One region of the Burkholderia sp. JKS000303 genome, then DNA from elsewhere that is predicted to be linked to it. Evidence: riboswitches for the same ligand, from Rfam matches in the RefSeq annotation. Region 1 holds a riboswitch; the other holds the start of a gene.

Region 1 (3,406 bases):
AACTGTTCGGCGAACAGGTGATAGAGCCGCGCTTCGTTGTCGGCATCGAGCGCGCTCGTGGCTTCGTCGAGGAACAGGAAGTCCGGCTTGTGCAGCAGCACGCGCGCACCGGCCAGACGCTGCTGTTCACCCGGCGACAGCACGCGCGTCCAGTGCCCGCTTTCGTCGAGGCGCTCGGCGTAGTCTTCGAGGCGGCACGCGCGCAGTGCGTCGCGGCATGCATCGTCGGTGAACGCGTCGGGTGCGGACGGATACGTGAGCGCGGCCTTCAGCGTGCCGATCGGCAAGTAGCTGGTTTGCGGCACGAACATCATCCGCGCGCCGACCGGCGCGTCGATCGCGCCGTCGCCGAACGGCCACAGGCCCGCGAGCGCGCGCATGAAGGTGCTCTTGCCGGAACCCGACTTGCCGATCACGAGCCAGCGCGAGCCGGGCTCGATCGTCACGTTGCCGATGTTCGCGAGCGCGTTGCCGTTCGGCAGCGCGAGCTTCAGCGACGACGTCGACAGCTTCGCGGCATCGACGTAGTGCAGGTTGATGCCGCCGTGCTCGGTCGCGGGCGACAGGCTTTCCTTCAGGTGCGACGTGCCCATCACGCGCTTGAATTCCCGCAGACGGTTGACGGTTGCACGCCATTCGACGAGGGTCGAGTAACTGTTGATGAACCACGAGAACGAATCGCTGACGGTGCCGAACGCGGACGAGATCTGCATCAGCACGCCGAACGAGAACGCGCCCGCGAAATAGCGCGGCGCGGCGACGACGAGCGGGAAGATGATCGCGATCTGCCCGTAGAAGCTCAACACGAACGTGAGGCGCTTCGTGTACTTCATCACGCGCCACCAGTTGTCGCGGATGCGCATGAAGAGGCTCTGCGCGTTGCCGGTCTCGGTTTTCTCGCCGTCGTAGAACGCGATCTGCTCGGCGTTCTCGCGCACGCGGATCAGCCCGAAGCGGAAGTCTGCCTCGACGCGCTGCTGCTGGTAGTTGATCGACACGAGCGGATGGCCGACCTTCTGGATGATCAGCGAACCGATCACCGCGTACAGCGCGGCCGCCCACACCATGTAGCCGGGAATCGTGATCGGCGTCGCGCCGAGCGACAGCGTCAGCGCACCCGCGAGCGACCACAGGATCGTGATGAACGACACCAGCGTGACGACCGTCGACAGCAGGTCGAGCGACAGTGCGAGCGTTGTCGTCGCGAACGACTGGAGGTCGTCGGTGATCCGCTGGTCGGGGTTGTCGGCGAGCCGGTCGCGTTCGATCCGGTAGAACGCGCGATCGCCGAGCCACTGGCCGAGGAAGCGGTCGGTGAGCCACTGGCGCCAGCGGAAGCCGAGCATCTGCCGCAGGTAGCGGCCGTACACCGCAAGGATGATGAAGCCGAACGCGAGTGCCGAGAACTGCATCAGCAGGTTCGGGAAGTCGTGGACGTTCTTCGACTGCAGCGCGTTGTAGAACTGCGCGTTCCACTTGTTCAGCTTGACGTTGATCCAGACCACGCAGAGGTTGATCGCGATGATCGTGATCAGCAGGCCCCACGCGATTTTCCATTCGGATGACACCCAGTAGGGCTTGATAAGGCTCCACGCGGATATCGGGCGCTCGTCCTGCGGCGCGTCGGAGGCGGAGCGGACGGGATCGTTCGATTGGGTCATGTGCTTCCTGATGAGTAGCCGGCGCGCGGGCCGGGCGAAGCCGGGCGCGCGCCGCGATACGGCATGCCGGACAAGATGCCGACGGACGGCGGGCGCTCGGATGGTCGCCCGCGCGTCTTAAACGGCACTTAAGGCCGGCGGTGACGCGGCAACCGGCCGCTCGCGCGGCCGGCCTGCAGGCATTGTGCCAGAGCGGCCCGGCACGACGGCGAATTTGCCGCAAGGGGGACAGTTTGCGGCGCTTTCCGCTTTTATGGTCTAATGGCCGACGACGAAACAGGGGTGCTTCGAGCGCGGCCGACGGGTAGTTCCGGGCGATGCGGCGAGGCTGAGAAAGACCCTTCGCACCCGATCCGGGTAATACCGGCGAGGGAAGTTTCTGATCCCGCCGGGTCGCGCTGGCTGCCATCCCACATGGTCAGCGCCCGAGTCCCGCCCGGCCGGCCTTTGCTGCCGGTTTCGTCCTTTTGGGTACGCGCATCGCGCGTTACGGAAGGAATGATGACCGCTCAATCTTCAGTCTTTTTCGCTGTTCCTGTTTCACCGTCGTGTGCGTTGGCACGGGACGGTGCGCGCGCATTGGCGCTCGTCTCGCGCGCCCGCGCGGAGGGCGCACGATGAACACCTCTGCTTCGAACGTTCACGATCGCCGGCCGGATTTCGCCGTGCTCGGCGGCGGCCTGGTCGGTCGCCTGATCGCATGGCGGCTCGCGGGCGACGGGCATCGCGTCGCGCTGTACGAGCGCGGCGGCCCGGATGGCGAGCAGTCGGCCGCGTGGATCGCCGCCGCGATGCTCGCGCCGCTCGCCGAGGCGGCGAGCGCCGAATTGCTGATCACCGAGCTCGGCGCCGCGTCGCTCGCCCGCTGGCCGCAGTGGCTCGCGGAGCTGCCCGAACCCGTGTTCTTCCAGCATCACGGCACGCTCGTCGTCTGGCACCACGCGGATCGCGCGGAGGCGCCGCTGTTCGAGCGGCGCGTGCGTGCGAACGCGCCGGCCGAACTGTTCGACGGCGGCTTCGTCGCGCTGGCGGGCGCGCAGGTGGACGCGGCCGAACCCGCGCTGGCGGGCCGCTTCGCGCGCGGGCTGATGCTGCCGCGCGAAGGGCAGCTCGACAACCGGCAAGCGCTGCGCGCGCTGGCGGCGGGCCTCGCGCAGCGCGGCGTCGAGCTGCACTGGCACGTCGCGATCGACGACGCGAACCGGCCCGACGCGCATTTCACGATCGATTGTCGCGGGCTCGGCGCAAAGCCGGTGCTGCCCGCGCTGCGCGGCATCCGCGGCGAAGTCGCGCGCGTGCGTGCGCCCGGCATCGGGCTCACGCGGCCGGTGCGGCTGCTGCATCCGCGTTATCCGCTGTACATCGCGCCGAAGCAGGACGACCTGTACGTGATCGGCGCGACCGAAGTGGAGGGCGAGGACATGTCGCCCGTCAGCGTGCGCTCCGCGCTCGAACTGCTGAGCGCGGCATTCTCCGTGCACCCGGCGTTCGGCGAGGCACGCATCCTCGAACTGAATGCGCAGTGCCGCCCGACGCTGCCCGATCATCGCCCGGCGGTGATCTGGGACGGCGCGTCGACGCTCGCCGTCAACGGCCTGTACCGGCACGGCTTCATGATCGCGCCGGAAGTCGCGCAGGCGGCCGTCGGCTTCGCGCAAGCCGCGCTGGGCGGCGCGTTCAGCGATGCCGACGCGTTCGCCGCGTGGCGCGATGCGGCGCGCTGGCCGACGCTCCTTCATCACCGC
Region 2 (3,406 bases), 940 kb from region 1:
TTGACGGGTCAGCGCCCGCGCAGCATCGCGAGCAGCGAGCGCGGCACCAGCAGCGCCATCGCGACGTGAACGACGACGAATGCGACGAGCAGCGACATCGCCCAGAAGTGCACGACCCGCGCGTTGTCGTAGCCGCCGAACACTTCGCGCAGCAGCGGGAATTGCACGGATTTCCAGATCGTGAGCCCCGACAGCACCAGCACGACGAGATCGACGATCGCGGTCAGGTAGGCGGCACGCTGCACCGCGTTGTAGACGCTCAGGTCGTCGTGCGACAGCCGCCCGCCCAGCGCGGCACGGATGTCGCGCCAGATCGATGCCGGCGTGACGGGCAGCATCTTGCGCGCGAGGCGCCCCGTCGCGATCGACATCGCGAGGTAGAACAGCCCGTTGCCGACCAGCAGCCACATTGCCGCGAAATGCCATTGCAGCGCGCCGCCGAGCCAGCCGCCCAGCGTGAGCCCATGCGGAAACACGAACGGCGGATAGATCGGCGACGCGTCGTAGATGCGCCAGCCGGACAGCACCATCAGGATCGCCGCGAGCGCGTTGAGCCAGTGGCTCGCGCGTACCCACAGCGGATGAATCGGGCGCGCGGGCGGCGTGGCGGCTGCGCGGCCGGTAGCGGGAACGGTTTGCATGATGAAGACTCCCAGAATGTGTCGGCGGGACGGGACGCGATGCGGGCGGGCGGCCGTCGTGCGACGCACGCGCCGGCCGCACCGCGTCCGCCTCCGTCAGTTCGACGGCGCCATCTTGTCGCCCGACGACTTGCCCATCTCGTCGTGCGACATCGCGTCTTTTTTCATCGCATGCTTCTTCATGCCGTTCTTCTTCATGGCATCGTGGCCCATCGCATCCTTGGCCATGGCGTCGTGGCCCATCGCGTCCTTCGACATCGACGAACCCGGCTGCGACATCGCGTCGTTCTGCGCATACGCGCCCGTGGCGATCGTGGCGAAGGCGGCGACGCAAGCGGCAATCAGTACTTTTTTCATGACATCTCTCCAAAACATGGGTTTAAGGAGCCGAATAGACGGACGACGTCGCGGGAAATGACAGCCGCTGCGAAAATTTTTTTGAGATTGCGCGAAAGCGCGTCATGCTGCACCGCTTCGCCGCTGCCGGCCAAGCCGTGGGGCCATGCGGCGGCGACACACGCTGCCATTTCGACGGGCCATCGTACTGCCCGCCATGCTGCGGCCGCACCGGGGCAGCCGATCCTGTCCCGGTTGAAACCGCCGCCAAGCCGGTGTATCGTGTGCGCTGCTAACGCGGGGGTCCTGCAATGCGCTCGGTCAAACAACCGGCATTGCGGGTGAGAAATACCCTTTGAACCTGATCTGGATAATGCCAGCGCAGGGAAGCGTACGGATTTCGCCGCCATCCTTCTGACGAAATCCGCCGCCTCACCAAACCTCGTCTCCTGCTTAGCTCGAGCCCCACATTCGTCAAGGGCTCCGGGCAAGCGCCGACGCGCCTGTCCGGCGCTCACACAGGAGATTGCATGAACGCCAATCCGAAGTTTCTGTCTGCCGACGCCCACGTCGACGCCGCTGCCGTCGCGCCGCTGCCCAACTCGCGCAAGGTTTATGTAACCGGCTCGCAGCCCGACATCCGCGTGCCGATGCGCGAAATCACGCAGGCCGACACACCGACCGGCTTCGGCGGCGAAAAGAATCCGCCGATCTACGTGTACGACACGTCGGGCCCCTACACCGATCCGGACGCGAAGATCGACATCCGCGCGGGCCTGCCCGCGCTGCGCCAGGGCTGGATCGAAGCACGCGGCGACACCGAAACGCTCGACGGCCTGTCGAGCCAGTACGGCCTCGAACGTGCCGCCGATTCGGCCACCGCCGACCTGCGTTTCCCGGGCCTGCATCGCAACCCGCGCCGCGCGCAAGCCGGCAAGAACGTCACGCAGATGCACTATGCGCGCCAAGGCATCATCACGCCGGAAATGGAATACATCGCGATCCGCGAGAACCAGCGCCGCGCCGAATACCTCGAGAGCCTGAAGTCGAGCGGCCCGAACGGTGCGAAGCTCGCCGCGATGATGGGCCGCCAGCATCCGGGCCAGGCGTTCGGCGCCGCGGCCTACGGTGCGAACGCGCTGGCCGAGATCACGCCGGAATTCGTGCGCTCGGAAGTGGCGTGCGGCCGCGCGATCATCCCCGCGAACATCAACCACCCGGAATCCGAGCCGATGATCATCGGCCGCAACTTCCTCGTGAAGATCAACGCGAACATCGGCAACTCGGCCGTCACGTCGTCGATCGGCGAGGAAGTCGACAAGATGACGTGGGCGATCCGCTGGGGCGGCGACACGGTGATGGACCTGTCGACCGGCAAGCACATCCATGAAACGCGCGAGTGGATCATCCGCAACAGCCCGGTGCCGATCGGCACGGTGCCGATCTACCAGGCGCTGGAAAAGGTCAACGGCAAGGCCGAGGACCTCACCTGGGAAATCTTCCGCGACACGCTGATCGAGCAGGCCGAGCAAGGCGTCGACTACTTCACGATCCACGCGGGCGTGCGCCTGCAATACGTGCCGCTCACCGCGAACCGGATGACGGGCATCGTGTCGCGCGGCGGCTCGATCATGGCGAAGTGGTGCCTCGCGCATCACAAGGAAAGCTTCCTGTACGAACACTTCGAAGACATCTGCGAGATCATGAAGGCGTACGATGTGAGCTTCTCGCTCGGCGACGGCCTGCGCCCCGGCTCGATCTACGACGCGAACGACGAAGCGCAGCTCGGTGAGCTGAAGACGCTCGGCGAACTCACGCAGATCGCATGGAAGCACGACGTGCAGGTGATGATCGAAGGCCCCGGCCACGTGCCGATGCAGCTGATCAAGGAGAACATGGATCTCCAGCTCGACTGGTGCAAGGAAGCGCCGTTCTACACGCTCGGGCCGCTGACCACCGACATCGCACCGGGCTACGACCACATCACGTCGGGCATCGGCGCCGCGATGATCGGCTGGTTCGGCACCGCGATGCTCTGCTACGTGACGCCGAAGGAACACCTCGGGCTGCCGAACAAGGACGACGTGAAGGAAGGGATCATCACGTACAAGCTCGCCGCGCACGCCGCCGACCTCGCCAAGGGCCACCCGGGCGCGCAGGTACGCGACAACGCGCTGTCGAAGGCGCGTTTCGAGTTCCGCTGGGAAGACCAGTTCAACATCGGTCTCGACCCGGACAAGGCTCGCGAATTCCACGACGAGACGCTGCCGAAGGATTCGGCGAAGGTCGCCCACTTCTGCTCGATGTGCGGCCCGCACTTCTGCTCAATGAAGATCACGCAGGACGTGCGCGAGTTCGCCGCGCAGCAAGGCGTGTCGGAAACCGAAGCGCTGAAGAAGGGGATGGAAGTCAAGGCGGTCGAGTTCGTG

Evidence for each region. Region 1 has a riboswitch for thiamine pyrophosphate ahead of BX604_RS05915 (FAD-dependent oxidoreductase). Riboswitches for the same ligand answer to the same signal wherever they lie in the genome.
Region 2: another riboswitch for thiamine pyrophosphate. It lies ahead of thiC (phosphomethylpyrimidine synthase ThiC); the one in region 1 lies ahead of BX604_RS05915 (FAD-dependent oxidoreductase).

What each region holds. Positions count from the first base shown of each region.
Region 1 covers NZ_PDBZ01000001.1:1,234,641-1,238,046, reverse strand. The annotation lists gene BX604_RS05920 (ABC transporter ATP-binding protein/permease) at 1-1,661, opposite strand, end outside; TPP riboswitch at 1,930-2,053, shown strand; gene BX604_RS05915 (FAD-dependent oxidoreductase) at 2,279-3,406, shown strand, end outside.
Region 2 covers NZ_PDBZ01000001.1:299,349-302,754, forward strand. The annotation lists gene BX604_RS01385 (cytochrome b/b6 domain-containing protein) at 9-641, opposite strand; gene BX604_RS01390 (pentapeptide MXKDX repeat protein) at 738-998, opposite strand; TPP riboswitch at 1,267-1,383, shown strand; gene thiC (phosphomethylpyrimidine synthase ThiC) at 1,508-3,406, shown strand, end outside.